Luteibacter rhizovicinus DSM 16549: one gene and its partner. The protein of the gene in region 2 interacts with the protein of the main gene of each other region in a pairwise test. Links are inferred from orthologs where the notes say so. Each region holds a gene or a part of one and is shown on either strand. Other genes may lie near its edges. The genes, in order: BJI69_RS16380 and BJI69_RS05975.

Region 1 (14,888 bases), 2.3 Mb from region 2 along the record:
GGGCGGGCCGTGTCGAACTGTGTGCAAGCCTGGACGAGGGTGGCGTGACGCCGTCGCATGGGACGATCGCGCTGGCCCGCGAGGGACTGGATATCCCGCTCTACGTCCTCGTACGACCGCGGTCGGGAAACTTCCTCTACGAGAACGCTGAAATCGAAGCGATGCTCGACGACATCGCGCACTGCGCCGATCTTGGCTGCGACGGGGTCGTCGTCGGCGCGCTCACCGCCGAAGGCGAGGTCGATGCGGAAGCCTGCCAGCTCTTCGTGCAGGCGGCCGGCGCCATGGGCGTGACCTTTCATCGTGCGTTCGATCTGGTATCCGACCGCGTGGCGGCCCTGGAAACGGTGATCGAACTTGGCTTCGAACGTGTGCTCACCTCGGGCGGCATGCCGAGCGCCGTGGCCGGTGCGTCGTCGATCGCACGCCTGGTGGCGCAGGCGGGTGGTCGCATCGTTGTGATGCCGGGGGCGGGTATCGAGCCTGACAACGTCGCCGCCTTGCGCAACATGACGCGGGCGCGGGAGTTTCATGCCTCGGCCAAGCGCCGGCTGCCGTCCGGAATGCGGCGTACGCCCTCCGACGACCTCGGCATGGGTGGCGGCGAGATCCGCACCGATGAAGACACGGTCCGTGCGTTGGTGGCGGCGCTGAGTTGATCCGGGCTCGACCCGGTAGGAGCCGATTCATCGACGATGCCCTTGCGAGCCGACAGGAACAAGGCCCGCAGGGGTGACGGCGACGATCTTGCGACCTGGTGCGGCGGCGATCTCGAAGAGCCCGGTGAGCGTACCGAACGCGGGCAACATGCCGACATCGTGATCGAAGACGAAAGCGGGCAGACGATGCCGTCGCCAGCCGTCGCGGACGACAACGCCTGGATGGACGTGACCCGCCAGCGTGTATGCCCCGGCGTGCGGGGACGGATGGTGCGAGAGAACGAAGGGTGCGACGTCGAGCCTGTCCGGCACGACCTCGATGCCCAGCGAACGCACGTCGAAGTGGCGATCGTGGTTGCCGGCGATCAGCAGCACGTCGAGATGCGGGTGGGAGCGGCGCCATGCCCGCACACGCTCGACCCAGTCGCTGCGTTCCGTGGCCGCGCCGTGCACGAGGTCGCCGAGCACGACGAGACGTTCCGGGGCGAATTCGCGAATCAGGTCGTCGAGTCGCGCAAGGTCGTCCTCGGTGTCGCCACTGGGCACGGCAATCCCGGCGCGACGGAACACCGCGCCCTTGCCGAAGTGCACGTCCGACACGAGCACGGTGCGTCGTGCCGCCCAGTGAATCGCACGCTGCACGTGCAGCGTCAGGCGCTCGCCGGCGACGATGACGTCGTGGGTCATCATGTGTCCGCATCCGCTTCGAGGGTGGATCGCATGCGTTCGACGCGGCTTTTCCAGTCGTCGGTGGCGATGCCACCACGCAGGCGTTCGACCCAGAGCGGAAAGGCCAGGGGACTGAGCCGCTTCGGCTCGCGCCAGAGCAGGCGTGAGCGCGCGACGCGGAGCAGGCACGCGCGCAGTCGCGTGTAGTCGAGCTGCTGGTCGAGTACCTCCCGTTCGGCTTGCCAGAGCAGGGGATGGGTCGGGTCGTGCCGACGCAGTACGTCGAACAGAAGACCGCTCGATGCCTGCAGTTGGCGCATCGTTTTGCCTGCTGCGGGATAGCCGTTGAAGACGAGTCCGGCCACGCGCGCAATCTCGCGGAATTGTCGCCTGGCCAGTTCGGTGAGGTTGACGCTGGCCAGGATGTCCGTGCGCAAGCGTGCCGGATGCAGCAGTTGCCGCATGGCTTCAGCGTCCAGCGGCGGCATGCGCGCGGCCGTGAGGGTCAGGCCGTAGTCGTTCACCGCGTACCCGTAGTCGCCCGGATGGATGCGAGCGAGTCGGTAGGCCAGCACGGCGGCGAGTCCCTCGTGGGCAAGGCGGCCGGCAAACGGGAACAGGAACAGGTAGTCGCCTTCGCGTGTGCGGGTCCGCTCGCACAGCGTTTCGTCGAGAGCGGGGATCGCCGATCGGCTACGCTGGATGGCCAGTAAGGGAGCAAGCGTGCGCATTTCGGCGCTGCGCGGCACGCCTTCGGCCAACGTGCGGCGTAGCTCGTCGGAGAGTTCGCCTGATAAGGGAAGCTTGCCGCCCATCCAGCGAGGCACGCCCCCGCGACGGTTCGGCGCAGCGCGTACGTAGGCGGTCATGTCGCGGATGCGCACGAGTTCGAGGTTTCGGCCGGCGAACAGGAAGCGATCGCCCGGGCGAAGTCGCGACAGGAAACTTTCTTCGACCGTGCCCAGTCGCGCGCCTTTCATGTAACGAACCTGCAGGCTGCCATCGGAGGTGATCGTTCCGATCGACAAGCGGTGCATGCGCGCGATGCGTCCGCTGTCGACGTGGTAACGACCATCGGTCAGGACGAGCTTCTGGTATTCGGGGTAACTTGCCAGCGCCGTCCCGCCCGTACGCAGGTAGGCGAGCACGGCATCGAAACGCTCGCGTGGAAGCTGCGCATAAGCAAGTGACGACGTGACCTCGGAATACGCATCGTCCGCGATGAAGCCGCCGCCAAGCGCCATCGTCAGCAGATGCTGCGCGAGGACATCCAGACAACCGCGCATCGGGTGGCGCGGTTCGAGATGGTCTTCGGACAAGGCGCGACGAGCCGCGGCGATCTCGGCCAGCTCGAGCAGATGGGTCGGCACGCAAAGAATGCGCGAGGGCATGCCGGGCTGGTGGCCGCTTCGGCCCGCCCGCTGCAACAGGCGCGCGATGCTCTTCGGACTGCCGACCTGGAGCACCTGTTCCACGCTGGAGAAATCCACGCCGAGATCGAGGCTCGAGGTGGCGACCACGCAGCGCAGCGTGCCCAGGCGCAGGTTTTCTTCCGTTGCAAAACGAAGCTTCGGATCGATCGACCCATGATGCAGTGCGAGCGTCTCCGGCGGTCCGGGCCACACGGAAGCCAGTGCCTCGTGCCAGAGCTCGGCTTGCGAGCGGGTATTCGCGAAGACCAGGCTGGTCCGTGCCGCGAGGACGGCGTCGAGCACGCGGGGAAGCTGGGACAGGCCCAGATGCCCGGCCCACGGAAAGCGTTCGCCGCCGTCAGGCAGGGCCGTGTCGATATGGGTTTTTTTGCGCGACGTACCGCCGATGAGCACGCCGTCACCGGCGAGCGCGTGCAGCGCTTCGTCCAGGTTGCCGAGCGTGGCCGACAGACCCCAGGTTCGCAGCGCTGGCAGCCAGCGGTGCAGGCGTGCGAGCCCGAGCTGGAGCAAGGTGCCGCGTTTGTTGCCGATGAGCTCGTGCCACTCGTCGACGACGATGCCGCGCAGGTTGGCGAAGCGCTCGCGTGCATCCGGATAGCTGAGCAGCAAGGCGAGGCTTTCCGGTGTCGTGACCAACAGCTCGCACGCGCCCCGGCGCAACCTGGCGCGCTCGGCGCTGCCGCTGTCGCCCGTGCGCCTTAGCACGCGCCACGGCAGCTCCATGGCCTCGACGGCCGCCGTGAGGTGCTGCGCCGTATCGGTGGCGAGCGAACGCAAGGGCGTGATCCAGATCAGTTGCAGACCGGTTTGCGGACGCAGCAGTGCGTCGATAAGCGGTCCGCCCGCAGCGGCGAGGGTCTTGCCCGTGCCGGTCGGTGCGTGGATGAGGCCATTCCTGCCCTCGGCCCAGGCACGCCATGCTGCGCGTTGGAACGCCGCGGGCCGCCGCTCCTGCGCGGCGAACCAGGCGACCAGGCGGGCCTCAGCCCGTCGCCAGGCGGCGGAGGTCGTCGAGTTTGTCGGCATCGCGTATCGCGAGGTCGGTTCGCCAGCGGAGGATGCGCGGGAAGCGCACGGCCACGCCGGCCTTGTGGCGGCCCGAGGCCTGGATGGCTTCGAAGGCGAGTTCGAAGACGTGGGTCGGTTCCACCGAGCGGACCGGGCCGAAGCGATCGATGGTGTGCGCACGGATCCAGCGGTCGAGGCGGCCGATCTCGTCGTCATCCAGGCCGGAATACGCCTTGGCCACGGGGACCAGTGCTTCGCCATCCCACACGCCGAAGGTGTAGTCGGTGAACAGGCCCGAGCGACGACCGTGGCCCGGTTGGGCGTAGAGCAGCACGGCGTCCACGGTGTAGGGATCGACCTTCCACTTCCACCAGTCGCCGCGTTTGCGACCGACGCGGTACGGCGAGTCCAGACGCTTCAGCATCAGGCCTTCGGTCTGTCGCTCGCGCGACTCGGTACGGACGGCTGCAAGCGCATCCCAGTGTTCGCCGGTGACAACGGGTGAGATCATTACCGTCGGTCCGTGCCCGTCGACGAGGCGTTCGAGCGCGGCTCGCCGGACACGCAGAGGTTGCTCACGCAGATCGATGCCGTCGAGCTCGAGCAGGTCGTAAACCATCAGGCGCACCGGTGTATCGGCAAGCAGCTTCGCTCCCGGCTTCAGCTTGCCGATGCGCTTCTGCAGGGCAGCGAAGGGCAGGGGACGATCACCCTCAGGTGCCCAGGCGAGAATTTCGCCGTCGAGGACGCAACCGTCGGGCAGATTCAGCGCCGCCCGTTCGAGCTCAGGGAATCGACCATCGAGGCGTTCCTCGCCGCGCGACCAGATCAGCACGCCGCCGTCGCGCCGCATCAGCTGCGCGCGGATGCCGTCCCACTTCCATTCGGCCAGCCAGTCCGCACGCTCGCCGAGGCTGGCGATGTCGTGCTCCAGTGGCGACGCGAGAAAGAACGGGTAAGGCCGTTCGCCGGCGTGTTCGTCGGCACGCTCGGGTCCGGCGAGCGCCTCGAAGGCCGCGGCGCCGGGCTTCCATGTACCGGTCAGGCGATGGGCGATCAGATCCGTGGGCAACGAGGACCATTGCGCGATCGCCTGCACGACCAGCCGGTGCGACACGCCCACGCGCAGTGAGCCGGTCAGCAGCTTGTTGACGAGGAAGAGCTGGTCGCGGGGAAGCGTAAGCCACCACTCGCGAAGCAAGCCCATGCGTTCGGCGGACTCCAGCTTGCCGAGCGATGGCAATCGCGCCTCCATCCACACGTGCAGTGGCGTGTCGTCGGTGGCGTCCTCCGGTGTGGGCAACATCAGTGCGACGGTCTCGGCCAGATCGCCGACATGGGCGTAACAGTCGTCGATCAGCCAGTCGGCGTAACCGGTCTCCGCCGCGAGCGCGAGGCGAAGCTCGGTCGACGTCGCCGTGCGCTTCAGCTTGCCGCCGCTGAGAACGTAGACCGCCCATGCGGCGTCGACGGGCGGTGCGTCCCTGAAATAGGCGGCCATTGCATCGCGCTTGGCCGAGGTCGAGGCGGTGCGGTCGAGCGCCTCGAACAGCGCGGCGAAACGGCGCATCAGTCGCCTTCCTCGCTGTCGCGCACGTCGACCGCGGAGCCGCCCAGGGAGCGGAGCGGTCGTGCGTCGTGGCCGGTTTCGCGCAGATGGCGGATGAGCGCTTCGCCATCGCCGTGGGTCACGTAGATCCGCTTGGCGCCGCAGTCGCGCACGCTTTGCAGCAGGCCCGGCCAGTCCGCGTGGTCCGAGACGATGAAGCCCCGATCGTAGCCGCGTCGACGTCGTGCGCCGCGCACCTGCATCCATCCCGATGCGAATCCCGTGGACGCTTTCGCGAAGCGACGCATCCAGGGCGATCCCGCTGCCGAGGGCGGCGCCATGATCAGCTCGCCCGCAAAATCCTTGCCGCGCGCAGACTCGCTCACCGGTTGCGTGGGAACCATGCGCACGCCGGCCTCGCGATACGCCTCGACCAGACGCAGCATCGCGCCGTGCAGATGCACGGTGCGATCGGTGCGCGCGGCAAGCTCGGCCAGAATGCGCTGGGCCTTGCCGAGCGCATAGCAGAACAGGACGGCGGGAACAGCGCGTTCGGCACATTCATCCAGCCAGGCGAGCATCTCGCCAATCACCGTGTGCATCGGCGGCCAGCGGTAAATCGGCAGGCCGAAGGTCGACTCGGTGACGAAGACGTCGCAGGGCACGGGTTCGAACGGGACGCAGGTAGGATCGGGATCGCGTTTGTAGTCGCCGGAGACGACAGCTACCAGGTCGCGACCTTCGATGCGCAACTGTGCCGCGCCGAGCACGTGGCCGGACGGATGCAACGACAGGCGCGTGTCGCCCAGGGTGAACGACTCGCCGTAAGCGTAGTCACGGATCGTCGCGGTCGCCCCCAATCGCTCGCGCATCAGCCCGAGGCCGGCGCTCGCCACGTGATACAGCTCGCTGCCCGCCCGTGCGTGGTCGCCATGGGCATGCGTAACCACAGCACGGGGCACGGGAAGCATGGGGTCGATGAAGAAGTCGCCCGCCGGGCAATAGAGGCCTTCGGGGCGAGGAAGAAGCAGATCGCTGTCCATCGCCGCACGGTAGGCGGCGAGTCGTCAACGCGACGAAAACAAACGGTCAGGCGACGAACTGCAACCTGGCCAGTTCGGCGTAGAGACCGCCTTCACGCAGCAAGGCCTCGTGCGTGCCCTGGGCGACGATCCGGCCGCCGTCCATGACGACGATGCGGTCGGCGCGCTGCACCGTGGCCAGGCGATGGGCGATGACCAGGGTGGTACGACCCTTCTCCAGTCGCTCCAGGGCGTGCTGGATGGCGGCTTCCGACTGGGCGTCGAGGGCCGAGGTGGCCTCGTCGAGCAGGAGCAGCGGCGCGTCGCGCAGGATGGCGCGGGCGATGGCGACGCGTTGCTTCTGCCCCCCGGAAAGGCGCACGCCACGCTCGCCGAGCATGGCATCGTAGCCTTCCGGCAGGGCCTGGATGAAGCCATCGGCTTCGGCCAGGCGCGCGGCCTCGCGTACTTCCTCGTCGCTGGCGTCCTCGCGGCCGAAACGGATGTTGTCCGCGGCGCTACCGCCGAAGATCACCGTTTCCTGCGGTACGAGGGCGATGGCGCCGCGCAATTCGGGCAGCGCCAGCGCACGCAGTTCGACGCCGTCGAAGCGGATCGAACCGGCGACCGGATCGTGGAAGCGCAGCAGCAGGCTGAAGACCGTGCTCTTGCCGGCGCCTGACGGGCCAACGAGGGCGACGGTTTCTCCGGGGGCGATCTGCAGATCGAAGCCGGACAGCGCGGCGACGTCGGGTCGCGACGGATAGCGAAATTCCACCTGGTCGAAGCGCAGCGCGCCGGTCACCGGCTGCGGTAGCGGATCGGGCGCATCCGGGGTGGCGATGGTCGCTTTCTCGGCGAACAGCTCGCCGATACGTTCCATCGCACCCGCGGCCTGCAGCACATCGCCCCAGACCTCCGACAGGCCGGCGACGGAGCCGGCGGCGAAGATGGCGTAGACGACGAACTGGGTCAGCACGCCGGGTGCGAGCTCGCCGGCGATGACATCGCGGGCACCCGCCCAGAGCACGAGGGTGATGGCGCCGAAGATCAGGACGATCACCGCGGCGGTCAGCATCGAGCGCATACCGATGCGACGACGTGCCGTGGCCAGCGCGAGGGCGATGGCGTTCGCGTAGCGGCGGCTCTCGATCGGCTCACGCGCATAGGCCTTCACGGTCTGCGCGGCGTTGAGCGTTTCGTTGGCGACGGCGGCGGCATCGGCGAGACGGTCCTGGCTGTGACGGGACAGCTTCTGGACACGGCGGCCGAAGATGAGGATCGGCAGCATGACGGCGGGAATCACCAGGGCGGTGAGGCCGGCCAGGCGCGGACTGGTCCAGGCCATGGCGGCGGCCGAGCCGATCAGCATCACGGTGCTGCGCAGTGCCACCGAGATGCCGGAGCCGACCAGGGTCTGCACCAGTTCGGTGTCGGTGCCCAGGCGCGAGGTGAGTTCGCCCACGCGCGTGCTCTCGTAGAAGCCGACATCCAGGTGGATGACATGCCGATAAAGCGCGCTGCGCAGCGCGGCGAGCGAACGTTCGCCCAGCAAGGCAATGAAGAAGTAGCGCGCGGCGGTGGCGAGCGCGAGGACCACGGCGAGGCCGAACAGCGCCAGGAAGGTCCCGTTGATCGTCGCCAGGTTCGAGGCAAGGAAGCCCTTGTCGATGATGTGGCGCAGGGCGACCGGCAGCAGCAGCGACGAGCCCGATGAGATACCGAGGAAGAACAGCCAGCCGATGGCCAGGTTCTTGTGCGGCCTGAGGAAGGGCCAGAGATTGCGCAATGCGCCGATGTTCCGTGACTTCTCCCTGCGTTCTACGGTCATGCGCGGCTCGTTGCTCTGGTCATTTGCCAACGGATGGGGCCACCCGGTGCAGTATTCAATCGATCCGGCGCGGCTGGATGCGCCCCCGGCTCAGATCGACCAGCCGCGCGGCGATGGCGTCGAGGCGATCCAGCGGGGCCAGCACGGTCAGTTCCGCACCATCGGCGACGAAGGTTTCCTGCTCGATGGTAGCGTCCATCTCGCGGATCCGCGCGGTAAAGAGCGCGATGTCGGCAAAGTCGCAGTGCACGAATAACCGACCCATGGCGACGATGGCGACGCGCGGCGCGAGCCTGAGGCATTCTGCCGCGGTGCCGCCATAGGCCCGGGCAAGTCCCCCGGCACCGAGCTTGATGCCGCCGTACCAGCGCGTGACCACGACGACCACGCGATCGCAGCCCTGGCCATCGATGGCTTGCAGCATCGGGCGCCCGGCGGTACCGCCGGGCTCGCCATCGTCGTTGAACCGGTAGGCGTCGCCGATGCGGTAGGCCCAGCAGTTATGCGTGGCGGTCGCGTCGCCCACGGCCTCGACGAAGGCGAGCGCCTCCGCCGCACTGCCGACCGGCGCCGCCTGGGCGAGGAAGCGGCTCTTACGAATGTCTTCCTCGTGCCGCCACGGCGACGCGAGGGTTTCCAGCGGAGCGTTCAAGGGTTCAGGTCGCGCAGATCTTGGGGCAGGTCGTAGTCCGGGTAGCGTCGCCGCAGGTCGGTCAGTTCGCGCAGCGCCTGCGCGCGATCGCCGCGGTCGAGCAGGCGGCGGATCTCGCCGACACGGTCGTCTGGGCCAAGAGCGGTGGGAACCGTCTTGCGCATGAGCATGCCCGAGGGAGCCGGCGCGGCTTTGTCGTCGTGCTGCGGCAATGACGATGGCGCAGGTGCGGTGGCATCTAATCGCTGCGGAGCCGGTGCGGGTACGGGTGCGGCCGACACGATCGCGGCCTCGGCCTCGGCGGCCGCCGCAGGTGCGGGTGGGGCTGGCGGTGCGGGTGGTGCGTACGGTTCCGGAGGAGCGGCCGGAGCCGCTGGAGCGAGTGCCACCGGTGCCGCGACGGGTTCGGTGACGGAAGGTGGGGCGGACACGTTGAGGCGAACATGCGTGGTCGCGGCGGGGGAGACGGCGCGGTGTGACGCAGCCCGCTGCGCGGGAATCGCCGATGAATCGGCTCCCACACGAGCCGAAGCGGCGCCTGCATTCATCGCAGCGGCGCCTGCACGAGATGCCTGGGCTCCCGCATCGCGGGGCTTGCTCAGCTCTCCTGTGGGAGCCGCTTCAGCGGCGATGCTCTCCGCCGCGCGCCCGTCCAGGCTATCCGTCGTTGGGCTTTTGACCGTAGCCGGCGTGGCAGCCATCGGGATGGTCGACGTTGCAGGCGGCGGCAGCTCGCGCACCTGCCAGGCCACCCCGACGGCGAGGACGAGCACGGCGGCGGATGCCACGGCGACAGGCCAGCGCGGACGACGCTTCACCGGCATCGCCCGGGTCGCCGCGGCAAGCACGGCGGCATCGAGCGACGCGTCCGGCTCGGTCTTCGGCAAGCGCGCGTACAGCGCCGCGAGCTCGCGTTCGTCGGGCAGGTCGTCGTCGATGGGTGGGGGCGTGATCTGGGTCATGTCATTCGGCAACGAGTTCGCGGATCCGGGCCATGGCGTAGCGAAGTCGCGATTTCGCGGTTTCGCGTCCTACGCCGGTGACGGCGGCGATGTCCTCCAGGGAAAGTTCGTTCTCCATGCGTAGCACGAAGGCGGTGCGCTGTTCGTCCGGCAGGCTCTCGATGGCACGTTGCATGCGCCGACGCAGTTCGAAATCCGACAGCGCGTGCTCGGGTTGTTCGCGTTCGGGTGCGGCCTGGTTTGCAAACACCGCTTCGGCTTCCTCCGCACCGGCCTGCGGGCGTTGCTTGCGGAAACTGTCGATCGCCAGGTTGTGTGCGATCTGCAGCAGCCACGTGCTGAACTTCGCTTCGACACGATAACGCTGACGCGCCGCGATCACACGACTCCAGGTTTCCTGGAAGAGCTCGTCGGCGATCGCGCGATCCTTCACCGTTTTCAACAGGAACCGGTAGAGGGGACCCTTGTGCCGCGCGTAAAGCTCGGCAAAGGCAGCCGCGTCCCCGCCCGCCCAGGCGAGCATGAGTCCGCCATCGTCGGCCAGGGGAGCATCCATGGCCGGGGAGGGTAAGGCATTCACGGGGGTTTGGGCGATGGGCAGGTTGTTCGCTCCGGTGGATCGCCGATGAATCGGCTCCTACAAGGGCAGCAACGCCGCCTTCGGGTAGGAGCCGATTCATCGGCGAAGGGTGCTCGCCTCAGTCAGCCAGCTTCTCGCCTCAGCGAATGAAAGCCCCCGCCACCGGCTGCTCGGTCTGCATCCCGCCGGCCAGCGCCGCCAGTCTCGCCATGCCCGCCCGATAACCACCCTCGTCCTTGCCGAGCGCACCGTGCGCCAGCGCCGCGACCTTGTCGTAACCGAAGTCGTCGACATACTTTCCGCCACGCAGGTTTTCGGCGAACGCAGCCGCGGCGGCGGCAAAGCGCAGCCGTTCGCTGGGTGCCGCGGCGACGTGTGCCGACAGCGGCTCCTCGATCAGCTGGCTGGCACCACCCTCGGGTGCCTTGTAGCGCAGGCGGAGGAAGGCCAGTTCGTTACCCTTCGCCTCGACGGGTGCATCCTTGCCGTAGCGCAGGGGATCCACGCGTGCACCGGGCGCACCCTTGAGCGTGATCTCGTAGAGCGCGGTGACATTCGCGCCGGCACCGATCTCACCCGCATCGACGGCATCGTTATTGAAGTCCTCGCGGGCAAGTACGCGCTTCTCATAGCCGATCAGGCGGTATTCGGCGACCACCCCAGGATTGAACTCGACCTGGATCTTCACGTCCTTCGCGATGGTCATCAGCGTGGCCGACATCTCGTCGACCAGCACGCGGCGTCCCTCATCGAGACTGTCGATGTAGTGATGGCTTCCATTGCCGACATCGGCAAGCTCCACGGCCATTTCGTCGTTGTAGTTGCCTTCGCCGAAACCGAGCGTCGTCAATGCCACACCGCTCTTGCGCTTCTCGGCGATGCGATCCTTGAGCGCCTGCACACCGGTCGTGCCGACGTTGAAATCGCCGTCGGTCGCGAGGATGACGCGATTCACGCCGCCCTTGATATAGCCCTTCATGGCCTGCGCGTAAGCGAGGTCGATGCCCGCGGCGCCATTCGTGGAACCGCCTGCGCCGAGCGCATCGATGGCGGCCGTGATCGTCGCGTGCCGGTCGCCTGGCGTCGACGGCAGCGCCACGCACGTGGCACCGGCATAGGTCACCAGCGAAACGCGATCCTGCGCGCGGAGCTTGGGCACGATCTGTTTCAGCGACGCCTTCAGCAAGGGCAGCTTGTCCGGTTCATCCATCGACCCGGAGACGTCGACGAGGAAGACCAGGTTCGCCGCGGGGATCTCGCTGACCGGGACCTTGTAACCCTGAATGCCGACCATCAGCAGCTGGCGGTTGCTGTTCCACGGCGCGGGCGCCAGTTCGGTGGTCACGCTGAACGGCCGCGAGCGATCCACCGGCGGCGCATAGCCGTAGTCGAAGTAGTTGATGAACTCTTCCGTTCGCACGGCATCGGCCGGCGGCAGGCGACCTTCGTTGAGCATGTGGCGAATGTTGGTATAGGAGCCGGTATCCACGTCGATGCTGAAGGTCGACACCGGATCGGTGGCGGCCAGGTGCACGGCATTGGCGTCGCGATGCTTGTAGTTGTCGCGATCGGTCGCGTACTGCGCCGGCAGCATGGGGCCCATGATGCCGCCCATGGGTACGGGCGCCCGCTGGATCCTGGACATCACCGGTGCGGCGACCGTCGGCGATGCGCTGGCGGTGGCATCGGCTTCCGCGACGGCTAAGGGCATCGGAGCCGGCGGGGCGGCAGGTGCCGGTGCGGATACGGCAACGGGTGCCCGCGAACTCGATTTCGCCGCCACGGCCATCGGTATCGGCAGCGGGCGACCGGGCCCGTAGCTGCGTCCGACCTGTTCGCAGGGTGCGTCGTTGACGACCGCTGGCTCGGCGGCGATGTGCCGGCGAGACGATCCATCGGAGGCGGCGCTACCCGCCGCGACGACGAGGCCGGCAAACAGCAGGGGCAGGGTGATGCGTAGCGTATTCATCGTGCGTGACCTCGTGGGGGACATGCAGATGAAACGTGGGTGTTGGGGAAAGGGGTTAAATTTATTTTCGTGGGTGTTTGGGGGGGGCTCGGCTTCGGCTTCGCGTTTGCGCTGCGTCGCAAGAGCCGGCGGGTATCGCCCTCGGGGCCACGCTCCGGCGACCCGCGAAGGAAGGGCCGCGAATCGCGGCCGTTTCTTTATTGCCCTACGGGCCGGGTCGGCGCCCCACCGGCGGTTTCCGACTCGACATCCTGTCTCGCGAAAACGGCTGGCCGTCCTGGCCAGCCCCCTTCGGGCTTTATCCGGTGGGACGCCTCGCCTGCGCTACCGGCCCCGAGGGCGATACCCGCCGGCTCTTCCGAAGACTGAGGTGGGGTGGGGTCGAGCCAACGCTCGCATGATCGAATGCACCGCGAGGTTTGTGACGCTGGCCTTATGTGGGAGCCGGCTGTTGCCGGCGAACCCTCAGCGTCGCGATCGCGAAGGAGGCCTTGCGTTGAATCGTGCTGGCGCTTCACCGCTCGCCTCTTCGCCACTCGGCCTCGCTCGCTTGCTCGATGCGCTGAGGGTTCGCCGCTGAAGCGGCTCCCACAGCAAAGCACTGCGTTGCGCGTGCGCGTCGCGTTTGCGCTCTCCCTTCAACCAACCTCATCGTGGCCCCGAGGGTGGCACCCGCCGGCTCTTGCGACGCACCGCGACGCACGGCGACGCATTTCGCTCAAGAAGCGCGCGAGGGTTCCAGGCGAGCATCTCCCTGCGCACCGATGCGGTTGCGGCCGGCGTTCTTCGCACGGTAGAGCGCGCGATCGGCGGCATTGAGCAGGTCCAGCGGACCGCCGTTGGCATTGGCCAGCAGGGTGGCCACGCCGATCGTGATGGTCAGCACGCCGAACGGGCTCAGCGGATGCACGATGCCTTGCGCTTCGACCTGGGCACGGAGGTCTTCGGCCAGGGCCACGGCGTCGGCGAGGCGGGTGCCCGGCGCGATCACCGCGAACTCCTCGCCGCCGAAGCGGGCGATGAAGTCGCCGGCGCGCAGGCCGCGACCAGACAGCACCGAGGCGAGTGCGCGCAGGCAATCGTCGCCGGCGAGATGGCCATAGCGGTCGTTGTATTCCTTGAAGAAGTCCACGTCGACCATGAGCAGGGCGATCGGCTCGCGCTGGGCAGGGCGGTGCCACTCACGCAGGAGCCGCTCGTCCAGCGCGCGGCGGTTGGCCAGCCCGGTAAGGCTGTCGGTGAAGACCAGGCCCTGCAATTCGTCGCGGCTGCGCGAGAGGCGAAATTCCTCCTCGACCAGATCGACCTGCGCCAGCGTGCCGCGCAGGCCGATGCCGATCACGGCGGCGATGGCGCCGCCGATACCGAGCGACGGATAGACCGGGATCACCATCAGGCCGAAACCGAGCACGCTCATGGCGAGGAAGGTCGGGCTCGCACTCTGCACGAAGCGGATCAGGTACACCGGCGGATGCCAGTGGCGTTGCGGCTGCCTCGTCATGGTGACGATGAACAGCGCGAGGAAGGGCAGGTCGAGCAGGGCGTCCCAGGAGGAAGTGCCGAAGTCAGGATGGCCGTTGAGCGCGACGTAGTGGTTGTACGAGTAACCGGATATCGCGTAGACGACGAAAAAGGCCATGACCGCGCGGAAGAACGCGTGGTCGTCGGCGCGATCGGTGGCGACGAAGCGCAGCAGGGCGGCAACGGCCAGGCAGACGTTTTCGAAGTCGAGCATGTAGGCCACGTCGACTGCCTGCTGCGGGCCTATCGCGCCTTCGAGCGTCACGATGGAAAAGGTACGGATGTAGAACAGCACGCCGAGCAGGCCAGCCAGGACGAGGTCGATCGCCATGGCCCATTTCTTTCGCGCCGCGACGGGTGCGGAGGAGACGGCGACGAGCACCGGCAGGACATACAGGATGTAGAAGAACATGCTGTCGCCGGGCGCCGGGTTCGAATTGTCGAGCACGTAGTTCTGTCGTGCCGACAACGACATGCCGATCGTCCACAACCCGAGGCTGGCAAGCAGGAGCCACCAGCGGTGGTCACGGGGCGTGCCCGAACGCATCCAGGCCCGCCATGCACTGAACATGGCAAGGGCGGCCACGGAGAAGAAAAACGTATACGAGAGTGCCATGCCGCTGGCGGGCAGGACCGCCAGCGCGGCTGCGTGAACCGCGACGATGGCGGCCGCGGCGATGAATGCTTTCATGGCGTGCCTCCCCCGACCTGCAACGCATAGATCATATCGGCGGGCGGAGCAGGAAGTTGAGTTTCATTGCGCCGGATTTTACGGTTTGGGACACCACAAATGTGAAGGTCAGGCGCCGCTCCGCACCACCTCCTCGATGTCGCGGGTTTCGAGGACGGTCTTTGCATAGCCGTGCCGGGCCAGTGCGAGCAGCGCACGCCCCACCGTCTCGGTCGTCGCCACGCTGTACGGCATGAGCGCCCGGAAAATCGGCAGGATAGGGGCCATCAGCGGATAGATCATCCGGTAGGCGCGCGTGCGCGACCGGGCGCCGTTCATGGGCTGGATGGCGCCCGGCCGAAT
Region 2 (15,044 bases):
CGTGCTGGTCATCGAAGCGGGGCTGCGATCGGGGTCGCTGATCACGGCCCGTGTCGCCGGGGAACAGGGGCGCGAGGTCTTTGCCCTGCCGGGATCCATTCACAATGCGCTCGCCGAAGGCTGTCACGCTCTCATCGCCGAGGGTGCGCGCCTGGTCCAGCGAGCCGATGAGATTCTAGGCGTACTGGCGCCTGCGGCGGTCGAACTGGGTGCCGAACTGCGGGCACGCCTGGAACGATCCGACGCCGGCACGGCAGTCGGACGGCGCAAGACGGGCCCGTTCGACTGGCGCCAGGATGAGGAATATCGCCGCCTCCTCGACGCCATGGGTTACGATCCCGCCTCTTTGGACGCCCTGATCGGTACGACGGGCTTCACCGCCGGCGCACTGTCTTCGATGCTTCTGATGCTGGAGCTCGAGGGCGAGGTTGCCTCCCTGCCCGGGAACCGCTATCAGCGTGTGGTCTGATCGCCGACGCTTGACAGCCGTCACGGCGATATGTTTCCAACTAAATATATACATACGCTGGGGTTCACTCGCCCCGACGGACTTCGGAACCGACTAACGCATGGCTAAGAACCTCCTCATCGTCGAATCGCCGGCCAAGGCCAAGACGATCAACAAGTACCTGGGGCCCGACTTCCAGGTGCTGGCGTCGTATGGCCACGTGCGCGACCTGCGACCGAAGGAGGGCGCGGTCGATCCCGATCACGGCTTCGCCATGGCCTACGAGGTCATCGATCGCAACGAGAAACACGTCGACGCCATCGCCAAGGCGGCCAAGGCGGCGTCCAGCATCTATCTCGCGACCGACTTGGATCGCGAAGGTGAGGCGATCTCCTGGCACATCAGCGAGATCCTCCGCGAGCGCGGCCTGCTCGAGGGCAAGGACGTCCAGCGTGTGGTCTTCAGCGAGATCACGCCGCGCGCCATCAAGGAAGCCGTGGCCAACCCGCGCAAGCTGTCCCACGACCTCGTGGACGCCCAGCAAGCCCGCCGCGCCCTCGACTACCTGGTCGGCTTCAATCTGTCGCCGGTGCTCTGGCGCAAGGTGCAGCGCGGCCTGTCCGCCGGCCGCGTGCAGTCGCCGGCCCTGCGCATGATCGTCGAGCGCGAGCTGGAGATCGAAGCCTTCACGGCACGCGAGTACTGGACCATCCAGGCCAACATGGCCCACCCGCAGGGCGACTTCGACGCCCGCCTGGTCAAGCTCGACGGCAAGAAGTTCGAACAGTTCGACCTGACCAACGAGGCCGATGCCACGGCCGCACGCGCGGCGCTGGAGAAGGCTGCCGCCGGCAAGTTCACCGTGGGCGAAGTGACCAGCCGTGAGCGAAAGCGCCGTCCGGCGCCGCCGTTCACCACCTCCACGTTGCAGCAGGAGGCCGCGCGCAAGCTCGGCTTCTCGACCAGTCGCACCATGCGCGTGGCCCAGGGCCTCTATGAGGGCGTGTCGTTGGGTAGCGAGGGCAACGTCGGCCTGATCAGCTACATGCGTACCGACTCGGTGGCCCTGTCCGACGACGCCGTGTCCGAACTGCGCGAGCTGATCGCGCGCGAATACGGCAAGGGCGCCTTGCCCGACGCCGTCCAGGTCTACAAGTCCAAGTCGAAGAACGCCCAGGAAGCGCATGAGGCGATCCGCCCCACCTCGGCCATGCACATGCCGCGCACCGTGGCGTCGTTCCTCAACGACGACCAGCGCAAGCTTTACGAACTGATCTGGAAGCGCACCGTCGCCTGCCAGATGGTCCACGCCACGCTCAACACGGTCTCGGTGGAGTTCCCGGTCGAGCAGTCGGCATTCCGCGCCACCGGTACCACCGTGATCGATCCGGGCTTCCTCGCCGTCTACGAGGAAGGCAAGGATCAGAAGAACGAGGACGACGACGAGCAGCGTCGCCTGCCGCGCCTGGCCCAGGGCGATGTCGTGCCCGTCGCTGCCGTCGTGGCCGACCAGCACTTCACCGAGCCGCCGCCGCGCTTCTCCGAAGCCAGCCTGGTCAAGACGCTCGAGGAATACGGCATCGGCCGCCCGTCCACGTATGCAAGCATCATCCAGGTGCTGCTCAGCCGTGAGTACGTGCTGCTGGAAAGCCGCCGCTTCCGTCCGACCGACGTCGGTCGCGCCGTGAGCCAGTTCCTCTCCGGCCACTTCGCGCAGTACGTGGATTACGACTTCACCGCCCGCCTCGAAGACGAGCTGGACGCGGTGAGTCGTGGCGAAGAAGCCTGGGTGCCCCTGCTCGAGCGCTTCTGGCTGCCGTTCAAGACCCTGGTGGACGACAAGACCGAATCGGTCGATCGCAACGAGGCCACCGGCGCGCGCGAACTGGGCGAAGACCCCAAGAGTGGCAAGCCGGTCTCGGTACGCCTGGGTCGCTACGGCGCCTACGCGCAGATCGGCAGCAAGGATGACGAGGCCAAGCCGACCTACGCCAGCCTGCGCCCCGGCCAGAGCATGCACACGATCACGCTCGAGGATGCGATGGAGCTGTTCAAGCTGCCGCGCAACCTCGGTCAGTCCGAGGCGGGTGAGGACATCACCGTCGGCGTCGGTCGCTTCGGTCCCTTCGTGAAGCAGGGCAGCACGTATGCCTCGCTCAAGCCCGAAGACGATCCGTACACCATCGAGCTGCCGCGCGCGCTCCAGCTGGTGCAGGAGAAGCTCGAGGCCATCGCCAACCGCATCATCGCCGACTTCGGCAACGACATTCAGGTGCTCAACGGTCGCTACGGTCCGTACATCACCGACGGCGAGAAGAACGCGCGCATTCCCAAGGACCGCGAGCCGAAGACGCTGACCCTGCCCGAGTGCGTCGAGCTCCTGGCGGCCGCGCCGGTGAAGAAGCCGCGTGGCGGCAAGGCGGCGAAGAAGACGGCCACCAAGAAGGCCGCGGCCAAGAAAGCGGCGACCAAGAAGGCCGCCGCGCCGAAGGACGCCACGGCCAAGAAGACGGCCGTAAAGAAGACGGCGGTCAAGAAGACGGCAACGAAGAAAGCGGCGACGAAGAAGACGGCAGCGAAGAAAACCGCCGTGAAGAAAGCCGCCGCCAAGAAGGCGCCTGCCAAGTCCGCGGCCGCCAAGGCGGTATCCCCGTCCGTCGACTGACATGCACCAGTACACGACGGCCACGGTCGACGCTGCCGCCGCGCTCCTGCGTGGTGGTGGTGTGCTCGCTTATCCCACCGAGGCCGTGTATGGCCTCGGCTGCGATCCGCACCATCGCGCCGCCTTCGACCGCCTGTTCGCGCTGAAGGGACGGCCGGCGACACAAGGCGTGCTGCTCATCGCCGCCGACTTCGACCAGATCGCACCCTATATCGATCTCGCCGCCGTGCCGGCGGCGGTACTCGCCGACGTTCGGACCTCCTGGCCCGGGCCGCATACCTGGATTTTTCCACGTAGCGAGCGGGTCCCCGAGTGGGTCGCTGGCGCGCATGCGGGCATTGCCTTGCGCGTGACCGCGCACGCGCCTGCGGCGGCCTTGTGCCGCGCCTTCGGCGCGCCGCTGGTCTCGACCAGCGCCAACCCCCACGGTGAACCGCCCGCAAGGGACGTTGCCACCCTCGAGCGCTACTTCGGCGATCGCCTGGATGGCGCGCTCGAGGCCGCGCTGGGCGGGCAGGAGCGACCCACCACCATCCGTGACGCCCTCAGCGGCGCTATCATCCGCGCCTGAGAGGGGGAGTCAGCCGTTGTCGATCGTCCATTCCGAGATGTCCGGGCGCCCAGGCGCACCGTCGCTGCCGTTGCTCGTTGGCTCGCTCTCCCGCGTCGTGGCCTGGCGCGACGGACATGCCGTCACAGCGACGACCTTCCTGGCCCACGTGCGTCAGGTGGCGGCCTCGCTTCCCGACGCCGAGAGCGCGGTCAACCTCTGCGAGGATCGCTACGCCTTCCTCGTCGCGTTTACGGCCCTGGTGCTGCGCGGCCAGACGAACCTCCTGCCGCCCTCACGTGCCGCCCACGCCGTCGACGAAGTGATGGCGAATCATCCCGGCGCCTACGCTATCGGTGAGCTCGACCTGTCGCCCTCACCACCGGGTTACCTGCGCATGCCGGCGCTCGACGATGTACCGCCCGCCGAAGGGAGTATTCCGTCCATTCCGGCAGACGCCGTGGTCGCCATCGGCTACACCTCGGGATCCACCGGCAAGCCGAAGCCGAACCTCAAGACGTGGGGCAGCTTCGTCGCCAGCAATGCCGGCAACGCCAGCATGCTCGGGCTCGCGATCGGCGATGCGTTCCATGTCGTGGCCACGGTGCCGCCGCAACACATGTACGGCATGGAGATGTCCGTACTCATGCCGCTGCTTTCCGACGTCAGCGTGCATGCCGGTCGGCCCTTCTTCCCGGCGGACGTCGCGACGGCGCTCGCCTCGCTACCCGAACCGCGCGTGCTGGTGACGACACCGGTGCACCTGCGTGCCTTGATCGAATCCGGCGTCGGCCTGCCATCACTGGCCGCGTTCGTATCGGCCACGGCACCGATGCCTGTCGAACTGGCCCGGTCGGCCGAATCCCACTTCGATGCACCGTTGTACGAAGTTTTCGGTTCTACCGAAACCTGCGTCTTCGCCAGCCGGCGCACGGCGATCGACGACGACTGGAAGCTCTACGACGATGTGGTGCTGCATCCGCAGCCCGATGGCACGTTGGTCGACGCGCCCCAATTGGGCGAGCCCATCGTGCTGGCCGACATCGTGTCGCTGCACGACGAGGGGCGTCGCTTCCGTCTGCGCGGGCGCAACACCGATCTGCTCGAGATTGCCGGCAAGCGTGCCTCGTTGGGCGATCTCAACCGCCGTCTGCTCGCCATCGACGGTGTCAGCGACGGCGTGCTGTTCCAGCTGGACGAGGCGGACGCCGCGGGCATTCGCCGTATCGCAGGCCTCGTCGTTGCCCCCACGCTGACCGTCGACGCCGTTCTCAACGCACTACGCCATGCCATGGACCCGGTGTTCCTGCCCCGGCCGTTGCGCCTGGTCGATGCGTTGCCGCGCAACGAAACCGGCAAGCTGCCGCGCGCCCAGCTGATCGAACTCATCGGCCAGCGCTGAGCGGGTCCCGCGCCCCGGGGTTGCCGACGCCGGGTAGAATGCCGGGCTCAACGTCTGGAGACACCCCATGAAAGTCCTCGTTATCGGCGGCGGTGGCCGCGAACACGCGCTGGCCTGGAAGCTTGCACAGTCCGCGCGCGTGGACGAGGTCATCGTGGCACCGGGTAACGCGGGTACGGCCCGCGAGCCCGGCCTGCGCAATGTGCCGGTGGCGGTGACGGATATCGACGGCCTCCTCGCGCTGGCGCAGAGCGAGGGCGTCGGCCTTACCGTGGTCGGACCCGAAGTGCCCCTGGTCGCCGGCGTGGTGGATCGCTTCGCCGCCGCCGGCCTGCGCTGCTTCGGGCCCACGGCCCGTGCCGCCCAGCTCGAAGGCAGCAAGGCCTTTGCGAAAGATTTCCTGGCCCGCCACCAGATTCCCACCGCGCATTACGCCGTGTTCACCGAACTGGCGCCGGCGATCGCGCACGTGCGCGGCACCGGCGCGCCGATCGTCATCAAGGCCGACGGCCTCGCCGCCGGCAAGGGCGTCGTGGTGGCCATGACGCTCGAGGAAGCGGAGGCGGCGCTGGAAGACATGCTTGGCCAGCAGGCGTTCGGCGACGCCTCGTCGCGCGTCGTCATCGAGGAATTCCTCGATGGCGAGGAAGCCAGCTTCATTGTCATCGCCGATGGCAGGCATGCCTTGCCCATGGCCACCAGCCAGGATCACAAGCGTCGCGACGACGGTGATCTCGGCCCGAACACGGGCGGCATGGGGGCATACTCGCCCGCGCCCGTGGTGACCGACGACGTTTCCGCCCGCGTCATGCGCGAGATCATCCAGCCCACGCTCGATGGCATGGCTGCCGACGGCACCCCCTTCACCGGATTTCTCTACGCGGGCCTGATGATCGACAAGGCGGGTGCCGCCAAGGTCATCGAGTTCAACGTGCGCTTTGGCGATCCCGAGACGCAGCCGATCATGCTTCGCCTGTCGTCCGACCTCGTCGACCTCGTCGAAGCCGCTCTGGACGGCGACGTGACGGTGGCGCGCGCCGAATGGGATGCACGCCCCTCGATCGGTGTCGTACTCGCCGCCGCCGGATATCCCGGCAAGGTGCGAACGGGTGATGTCATCGAAGGCGCTGAGCAGGACTTCGGTCGCGAGGTGAAGGTGTTCCATGCCGGTACCGCAGCCAACGAGCAAGGTGCGGCGGTGAGTGCGGGCGGTCGCGTGCTGACCGTTTGCGCGCTGGGCGCGGATCTGGCCGAGGCCCGCACCCGGGCCTATGCGGCGATCGGCCGGATCGGCCTGGCGGGGGCCTTCTATCGGAACGACATCGCGCATCGCGCCCTGCGGCGCGGTTGAAGGCGACGCCCCGTGTCCGTCTCGGGGCGTCGCCTTGTCCATGCGTGTCAGAGACCGTGGCGTATCGGAAGGGTCTGCCAGCGTTCGGTCGTCTCTACGTAGCGGTAGTCGAGGCCGGGGATCTTCTGGAATGGCGGTTGGCGGCCCGAGAGGTTCGGCACCCAGTCCTCGTCGCTGGGCGGAGAAGGGTAGGACGACCATGGGCGTAGCAGGAAGTGATTGGGATTCGGCGCCATCAGCTGGTGACGTGAGGGATCGAATTTTGCATTCAACGAGCGGTCCCGCAGGTGAAGCCGCCAGGTTTCACCCCCCTCGTACATGGAATGAATGCGATCGGCGGACCATTTCCACTGCTGGTTGAGTGCATGGGCTTGGCAGGGGGCCGTGCTCACGTTTCCATCGCGCGTATCCGTCGTGAGGCAGGCGCCATCCGCGCGGTTGCGATAGGTGCTGTCGGCTTCCAGAATCCATCCACTGCTGCGACCGCTTTCCCTTGTTGCAGGCCGCAAGGCCCACCGCTCCACCGTCGGCCTGAAGGCACTCGCCGAGCGCCGACAGGGACTGGATCAGAATCGTCGCGCTGCGCGTCAGGTAGGGCGAGGAAAGATCGATCTTCGACGCGACCCAAGGCTGGATGTCGCCGCCTTCGTAACGCTTCTTGTCGACGCCGTCCTCCCACGGGAAGCCATTCTTCTCGACCTCGAGGACATCGCGTGAGGCGGTGTCCAGGCGTACATAAGGTCGCCTTTTCGGATCATTGCGTACACCCGTCCACATGAAGGTCCGGTTCTCCACCGTGCCGCGCGTCGCGACCAGGACGGTCTGCTCGTAGTTGCCATCGATCCGCCATTCGGAGGCGGTCTCCAGTGAAGCGCGACGCATCATCGGCGTCATTGTCCGGGTCGAAAGTTTCTTGCTTCCAAAGTAATCGGGGTTGCCACTGATATCGTTGGACAGAGGGAACGTCCAGGTGCTCGCGAGGCCCCAGGGGTACGTTTGCGCGCTGACGGCGACCGAATAATCCTCGACGCTCATTTCCACCCCGGAGCGCTCGCTGGACTCGCTTGCCCAGGCCAATGAAAACGGCACCTTGCCCTGGGCGCTGATACCGTCCTTGTTGAGCCCGCTCTGCACATCGGGCGAGACGGACGCGGTGAACGTGCTCTTGCTCGAAATTTCCTCGGTGATCTTCCGATGGGTCGCGCCGCTGCTCTTGGGCACGGCCTGCAGGAGCCGGGCGCCGGGGGACGTGTCCTTCCACTGAAGGAGGGTCGTCGAGCGATAGGCTTCGGGGGCGTAGAGGAAAAACCCCTCGCCATGGGGCTCGAAGTACGGTGTCAGGCCATCATCATCGTGGCGTTTGAGAATACCGTTCGCGTGGGGAATGACGTTGACGGCGGCTTCCACCGCGATCACCTTGTAGTCGTGACTTGGGGTGGTATCTCGCATGATTCGAATCGTCTGCGAGGCGGAACGACCGTGTTTCGAGAATGTCTGGTCGTCGATCCGCAGGAAGGCGCGCTCGCCCTGACCATCAGCCGGTACCGCGTCCTGCTCCAGGCTGGCCGAGGAAAGCATGGCGGTGTAAACGGCATCGGACGCGTGTTGCCAGGACTCCGCGGCGTCGGGGTCGTCCAGGGCCTCCGTGACCGAGGTAACGCTGTAGCCATCATCGGTGTGCCGGTAGATGGCGGTCCGACCCATCGCCTCGACACCAAAGGTGGCGAGCTCGTGGCGGGTCTCACCCGGGCGGCTGGTGACCAGGACGGCGATGCCTCGCCCGAGCATATTCCTGACCTCGGTCCGTAATGCGGGATCGCCCAAGGCCGCGCTGGAAACCCATGCGGCGAGCGGTATGTCGTCGTGCGTCGCATCGCCGGGTGGCCGGCCCTGTAACGACGCGGGGACATCCCAGCCCGCCGGATTGCCACCGGTCGCAGCGAGCGTCAACGGGATGTCGGTTACCGCGATGAGGTGTGGCGATGCATCGACGGTGCGTGAGGGCTCGACGGCTGATGCATCCGCCTGGGCCGGCTGGCCATAGGCGGCCATCATCGCGGCGATGCAGGCTGGAGCGATCAGGGAACGGTGTCGACGTTTCATGGAGCCATATCCTTGGCGGGGGAACGGATATCTTGTCGGGCGCCGCCCTTTGACTGATGTAGGGAAATTCGTCTATGTGCGTGGGTCTTTCGAGCGGGATGTAGGAAGCGTGATCAGGTCGCGTACGTGTGACGCAGCCGTGCTGTAGGGACATCGCCCGGTCTGCGGAATACGCCTGCGGGGACGGTCGGATACACTCGGCGCATCTCCTGGCGGCGGCACATGGAATGTCTCAGTTCTCCCTGTTGACGAAGCGACGCTTCGCACCCTTCTTCTGGACGCAGGCGCTCGGCGCGTTCAACGACAATGCCTTCCGCAACGCGATGGTCATGCTCGTCGCGTTCCAGATGGCCTTGCCCGATGCCCAGGTGTCGCTCTACACGAACCTCGCGCCCGCGCTGTTCATCCTTCCGTACTTTCTGTTTTCGGCAACGGCCGGACAGATTGCCGAGAAGTTCGAGAAAACCCGCCTCATCCGCTACGTGAAGCTGTTCGAGATCGCGGCGATGGTCGTCGCGGCGATCGGCTTCTTCACCCACCACATTTCCCTGCTGCTGGTGGTGCTGTTCCTGATGGGCATGCACTCGACGATGTTCGGTCCGATCAAGTATTCGATCCTGCCGCAGGCGCTCGAACGCGACGAGCTGGTCGGTGGCAATGCGCTGGTCGAGATGGGCACGCAGCTGGCCATGCTGGTCGGCATGATCGTCGGCAACTCGCTGATGCTGATTGCTGGCTACGGCACGCTCGCGGCGTCGCTGACGACGATTGCGATCGCGGTCACCGGCTACCTGGTGAGTCGTTCCATTCCTGCCGCGCCGGCCACGGCCCCGCAACTGAAATTCAACTGGAATCCCCTGAGCGAAACCTGGCGCGTGCTCAAGCTCACCCATGAAGACCGCGCCATCTTCAATGCGGTGCTGGGTATCTCCTGGTTCTGGTTCTTCGGCACCGTGATGATCGCGCAGCTGCCCAACTACACCCGTCATGTGCTGGGTGGCGACGGCTCGGTGAATACGCTGGCGCTCACGCTGTTCTCGATCGGCACCGGCGTGGGCTCGCTGCTTTGCGAACGTCTCTCCGGCAAGCGTGTTGAAATCGGTCTCGTGCCGATCGGCGCTTTTGGCTTGACGGTCTTCGCGGTCGACCTGTTCTTCGCGCACCCGGCCGTGACGGCTGGCGCGACGCTAGGCTGGACCGCCTTCCTCGCCGTGCCGGGGGCATGGCGCGTCGCGCTCGACCTCACGATGATCGGCGCATTCGCCGGCTTCTACGTCGTACCGCTGTTCGCCTTCGTGCAGAGCCGCGCGCCACGCGAACGCCTGTCGCGCATCATCGCCGGCAACAACATCGTCAACGCGCTGTTGATCTGCATCGCATCGGGATTCGGCATCGGCCTGACCGCCTTCGGCCTCAGCGTGCCGACAATCTTCCTCATCACCGGCCTGATCAATATCGCCGTCGCGGTATACATCTTCACGCTCGTGCCCGAGTTCATGATGCGGTTCATCACCTGGATCCTCGTGCATTCGCTTTACCGCGTGCGCGTGGATGGGCTGAAAAACGTGCCGGACGAAGGCGCCGCGCTGGTCGTCTGCAACCATGTGAGCTTCATGGATCCGCTGATCCTGATGGCCAGCGTGCGCCGACCGATGCGCTTCGTCATGTACTACAAGATCTTCAACATCCCGGTATTGAACTTTGTGTTCCGCACGGCCAAGGCGATCCCGATTGCCGGGCGCAACGAAGATCCCGCGCAGCTGGCACGGGCCTTCGAGCTGATCGACGAGGCCTTGGCCGCGGGCGAAGTGGTATGCATCTTCCCCGAAGGTGGGCTCACCAAGGACGGCGGCATCGCGACATTCCGTCCAGGCGTGGACCAGATCCTCGCGCGCCGTCCGGTGCCGGTCGTGCCGCTGGCGCTGCGTGGCATGTGGGGCAGCATCTTCAGCCGACGCGATAGCGCCATGCACCGCTCGCGCCTGCCGCGCCGGTTCTGGTCGAAGGTCGAGCTGGTCGGTGGCTCGCCGCTGAAGGCGAGCGACGCGAATGCGGCGGTGCTGGAGGCGCGGGTAAGCGAACTGCGCGGCGACCGGGCCTGAGTCAGGCCGCCCTCAGTCAGGCCACCCAGGCGGCGAGGACGATCACCGCGACGACGGCAAGCCAGACGACGAGCACGCGACGGATCACCCGCCGCGCATCCTCGAGTTCGGCCACCGGATCGCTGACGTCCTGAACATAACCGTCGCCGGCCTCGACATCCGCATCGACACCTGCGCGTGCGACCGCACCAAGGAAGTCGGGGTCGAGGCGCGAACGCGGGCTGCCCGAGGTGTGGTGCCAGTGCTTCCAGGCGCCGATCACGGCGTCGAAGTCGGAGACCAGGGCCATGGCGAACACCATCAGGTGGGAGGGAATCCAGTCCAGTGCATCGGCGACGCGCTGTGCCGCGATGCGGGTGGCGCTGTCCAGTGCCAGTGAGGCATTGCGGCCGAGGATCTGCGCCAGGCGATAGCCGAGGCCTCCGGCGGGGCCGAGCAACAGGAACCACAGCAACACGCCGAAGCGGCGACGCAGCGCGCCGTAAAACGCTGCTTCGACCAGCGCCGGCGCGAACCAGGTCAGCGCTTCCTCGTTGTGACGCAGGCCGAGCATCGCCTCGTCGCGACGGAGCGTGTCGGGCGCGCGCAGGATAGCGTCGATGTCGGTTTCGATCTCGCGAGGACCGAGGGCGTAGACCAGGACGGCGATCGAGAAGATCAACCAGGCCAGATCGAAAAAGGGCAGGGATGCCAGCAAGGTGGCGAAGATCGCCGTGGCCAGCACCGGAACGAGCAGGATGACGGCGACGCGCCCGGGGCCCGAAGTATCGCCCAGTCGGTTCACCCAGCCGCGAAACCAGCGGTCGTCACGCCACCGCGCGAGCTGCGGCACGCTCCAGACGATGGCGAGGGCGATGAGAACGGCGAGGAGACGTAGAGCCATGGCGAGCGCGATCCGCTGGTCGATGCACCGATTGTAGGGGATCAGCCGCGGGGCGGCGCACTCGCGATGAGTTCGTCGAGACTGACGCCGCGCAAGCCGAGCCAGTGCTCGATCAGTCGATACGACACCGAGAGCGGCGGCGGCACGCCAAGGTCGCCACTGGCCATGCCGTTGACGATGTCGTCCACCGTGAACCAGCGCGCGTCTTCCAGCTCGTCGTCGCGCAGATGGATCTTGCGCGTCTTCGCCGTGGCGGTGAAGCCGACCATCAGCGAGGCCGGCAGCGGCCAGGGCTGGGACGAGTGGTAGGTCGCGTGGAGCACTTCGATGCCGGACTCTTCGCGTACTTCGCGACGCACGGCGTCTTCGAGCGATTCGCCTGGCTCGATGAATCCGGCCAGCGTGGAATAGCGGCCGGCGGGCCACCCTCGCTGGCGACCGAGCAGGCAGCGGTCACCGTCTTCCACGATCACGATGATCGCAGCGTCGGTGCGCGGGAAATGCATATGCGCACCGTCCGGGTTGGTGCACTGCACGCGATGGCCTGCGGCAACCACGAGGGTCGGTGCGCCGCACTGGCTGCAGAACCGGGTCTGGCGCTGCCAATGGGTGATGCCCTTGGCGAAGGCGAACAGTCCCGCGTCGAACGCGCTGAAGACCAGGCCCGCTTCGCGCAGCGACACACGGCGTGAGCCGGTGAGTGTGGTGAAGAGATCGGCCTGGGCCTCGTCGACGACCAGCGCGAACCAGGCGGCATCCGCGGCAATGCCGAGGAAGGTCGCGGGAATGTCACCGAAGCGCTCGCTACGCATCGTGGGCGACATCCACTCCGGAGCATCGTCGTCGCTGCGTGCGAAAGCCTGGCCATCGCTGTCGAGTAGAAGGAAGCGGCTGCTGGCAGCGCGCTCGACGCCTTCCACCCAGAGGCGGTCGTCACGACGCTCGGCCATGCGATCGATGTCGATGCCGGCGAAGACATTCTCACGGGCGCGCACAGCGACAGCCCGGTCGCGCTCCTGGTCGATCGTCACGCCGCGCGACCGCTCATGCGCTGAACGACGAGCCGCAGCCACAGGTCGTCTTCGCGTTCGGGTTGCGGATGACGAACTGAGAACCACTGAACGATTCCGCGTAATCGATCTCGGCACCGGTGAGGTACTGCAGCGAGAGCGGATCGACGACCAGCGTGACGCCTTCGCGCGAGACCGCGAGGTCGTCCTCGGCCTGGTCTTCGTCGAATGTGAAGCCGTACTGGAAGCCCGAGCAACCGCCGCCACTGATGTAGACGCGCAGCTTCAGGCCGGGGTTGCCTTCTTCCTCGATCAGCTGGTGCACCTTGCGGGCAGCAGCTTCGGTGAAGATCAGCGGCGCACCAGCGGACCGGTAGTCCGGGGACGGCGCCATGGGAAAGGGGTTGTTCATGCCACCCATAATGGCGCCGTTCGGCGACAGGTCAAGCCTCGGCGGGCACCGGGGCGGCCTCGATGGCGGCCTGGGCGAGCTGGCGGACGGTGGCGGGGGCACGGTGGATCATCTTGCCGTTGACCCGTGCGCCGGCCGTCATCTCCAGCACCTGATACTGGACGTCGCCGTCGATCCGGGCCAGCGGGGCCAGTTCCAGACGCTCCGAGACCTCGATATTGCCCGTGACGCCACCGTTGATCACCGCGTGTGGCACATCGATGCGACCGATCACCCGGCCGGTCTCACTGATGGTGAGTACGCCATCGCTGCCCGGATCGGCCTGGACCGATCCCTCCACCACGCCGTCCAGGTGCAGGGTGCCGCTGAACTGCACGTCGCCGCGGATGGTGACGCCGCGGGCGATCAGGCTGGTCGCGGCGGCGCCGACGGAGGGAGCCTGGTGCTTCCGGTTACTGTTGAACATCGTTGACCTCGTCGCTTCGAGTGGCGTCTTCCCAGGGAATCGTACGCGTGACGGGCTCGTCGCCGTCCGGGCTGGCGACGACGCGCAGGCGCGTCGGCTTGAACCCGGCGGGGAGGGTGAAGCTTCCCTGGATCTGCTGGAAATATTTGAACGCAAAGGCGGGCCCCTGCGCCGCGGCGGGCTGGCCGAGCGCCGGCCCCTCGAGCGTCGTGACCTTGCTGCCCTGGATGCCCTCGACGGCCACGCTGAGGTTGCCCTTCAGCACCTCGCCGCGCCGCGCGTTCTGGGTGAGCGTGATCACGACGTTCCAGGCGTTGGGCGATCCCTTGACCGGCTCGGTGCGGGCACCCTGGACTTTCAGCCCGTCGCGCTGGCCATTGCCGCCGACGAGGCGCGAATAGAACGCGAGGTCGGTGCGCAGGCCGCTGATTTCCTCGTCGCGCTCGGCCAGGTTTCGCTTGAGTTCCTTTGCGGCGATGCCGGCGACCTGGTCGGCGCGCTGGAGGTTGGCTACCTGTTGGCGCAAATCCTCGTTTTCCTCGCCGAGCGCGCGAGCGCCCGTCCGGGAGGTGACAGCGGCCGGCCCATGGCTGGTCAGCATCCAGACAAAGAGTCCGACGACGACCAGGCTGGCTGCCCACAGGCCGAGCAGCAGCGCCCGCTTGCGGCCCTCGCGAACCGTGTCGGCGAGGGTGCGCACGACGAATCGTGGCGGGTGCCGGGAAGCCATGGGCGATTCCGTGGAGGAGGCGTGAAGGCCGGATGGTATAGCCCGCCCCTCCCTCCAGGGTCAACCGACAGCCCCCCAAACTGGGACCAGCCGCACTATGTGGGAGTCGATTCATCGGCGAAAGAATCTCGCGACCACCACAAAAAAAGCCGCCTCGCGGCGGCTTTTTTCTTCAGTCGATAAAGGCGGACCTCAATCCGACAGCTTCCCCACCTTGCTCAGCATGTACCGCTCCGGACCGATGTCCGAGATCAGGCTGAACTGCGTTTCGAGCCAGTCGATGTGCTCTTCTTCCTGGCCAAGGATGAACTTGAACAGGTCGCGGCTGACGAAATCGTGGATGCCTTCGCTGTAGGCGATCGCCTCACGCAGGTCCTTGGTCGCGATCATCTCCAGATCGAGGTCGCCCTGCAGGGCTTCGACCACGTTCTCACCGATGCGCAGCTTGCCCAGGTGCTGAAGGTTCGGCAGGCCGTCGAGGAAGAGAATCCGCTCGATCAGCTTGTCCGCGTGCTTCATCTCCTCGATCGACTCTTCGTACTCGTGTTTGGCGAGTTCGTTGTAGCCCCAGTCCTTGAACATCCTGTAATGCAGGAAGTACTGGTTGATCGCGGCGAGCTCGTTGTAGAGCACCTTGTTGAGAAATTCGATGACCTTTGCGTCGCCCTTCATGAGGGGTCTCCCTGACTGTTCAGGGCACGACTATACGTCGCGCCGAAAGGGCATGACGAAACGAGAATGAAGACGGTTCGCGTCCGCGAAAACGCTACGAATGCGCTCAGGCGGGTGTCGGCAGGAAGGTCAGGACCGACCGGGTCTGCTCGACGGCGTCACGCAGGCACTGGCGGGCTTCCGGTTCGCAGGCGCCGCAGCAATCCGAGCAACCCGTGCGGGCCTGGAGCTGGGCAAACGACTCCACGCC

Evidence for each region.
Region 1: the proteins of BJI69_RS05975 (region 2) and BJI69_RS16380 interact in binary tests that used the Escherichia coli proteins (3 or more experiments, as listed by UniProt). The link is inferred for Luteibacter rhizovicinus DSM 16549 from one-to-one orthologs.

The regions. Positions count from the first base shown.
Region 1 is NZ_CP017480.1:3,568,097-3,582,984, forward strand. Bases 7,026-9,985 are described here. They hold BJI69_RS16380 (IMPACT family protein), read right to left. Parts: upstream 8,824-9,985; coding sequence 8,227-8,823; downstream 7,026-8,226. Other genes in these bases: BJI69_RS16375 (ABC transporter transmembrane domain-containing protein), read right to left, coding at 7,026-8,171; BJI69_RS16385 (hypothetical protein), read right to left, coding at 8,820-9,785; BJI69_RS16390 (RNA polymerase sigma factor), read right to left, coding at 9,787-9,985. In the rest of the region: BJI69_RS16350 (copper homeostasis protein CutC), read left to right, coding at 1-659; ligase-associated DNA damage response endonuclease PdeM, read right to left, coding at 687-1,349; BJI69_RS16360 (ligase-associated DNA damage response DEXH box helicase), read right to left, coding at 1,346-3,787; BJI69_RS16365 (ATP-dependent DNA ligase), read right to left, coding at 3,744-5,339; BJI69_RS16370 (ligase-associated DNA damage response exonuclease), read right to left, coding at 5,339-6,361; more of BJI69_RS16375, read right to left, coding at 6,408-7,025; more of BJI69_RS16390, read right to left, coding at 9,986-10,341; BJI69_RS16395 (vWA domain-containing protein), read right to left, coding at 10,505-12,334; BJI69_RS16400 (GGDEF domain-containing protein), read right to left, coding at 13,053-14,546; BJI69_RS16405 (NAD(P)H-binding protein), read right to left, coding at 14,655-14,888.
Region 2 is NZ_CP017480.1:1,283,045-1,298,088, reverse strand. The notes cover bases 226-3,341. They hold BJI69_RS05975 (DNA topoisomerase I), read left to right. Parts: upstream 226-569; coding sequence 570-3,113; downstream 3,114-3,341. Other genes in these bases: tsaC (L-threonylcarbamoyladenylate synthase type 1 TsaC), read left to right, coding at 3,115-3,341; dprA (DNA-processing protein DprA), read left to right, coding at 226-469. Outside these bases: more of dprA, read left to right, coding at 1-225; more of tsaC, read left to right, coding at 3,342-3,684; BJI69_RS05965 (AMP-binding protein), read left to right, coding at 3,722-5,065; purD (phosphoribosylamine--glycine ligase), read left to right, coding at 5,133-6,416; BJI69_RS05955 (hypothetical protein), read right to left, coding at 6,464-6,688; BJI69_RS05950 (hypothetical protein), read right to left, coding at 6,720-8,519; BJI69_RS05945 (MFS transporter), read left to right, coding at 8,747-10,621; BJI69_RS05940 (hypothetical protein), read right to left, coding at 10,638-11,504; nudC (NAD(+) diphosphatase), read right to left, coding at 11,546-12,535; iron-sulfur cluster insertion protein ErpA, read right to left, coding at 12,549-12,935; BJI69_RS05925 (bactofilin family protein), read right to left, coding at 12,958-13,392; BJI69_RS05920 (DUF6776 family protein), read right to left, coding at 13,379-14,092; bfr (bacterioferritin), read right to left, coding at 14,315-14,794; BJI69_RS05910 ((2Fe-2S)-binding protein), read right to left, coding at 14,901-15,044. UniProt on the Escherichia coli protein: Releases the supercoiling and torsional tension of DNA, which is introduced during the DNA replication and transcription, by transiently cleaving and rejoining one strand of the DNA duplex.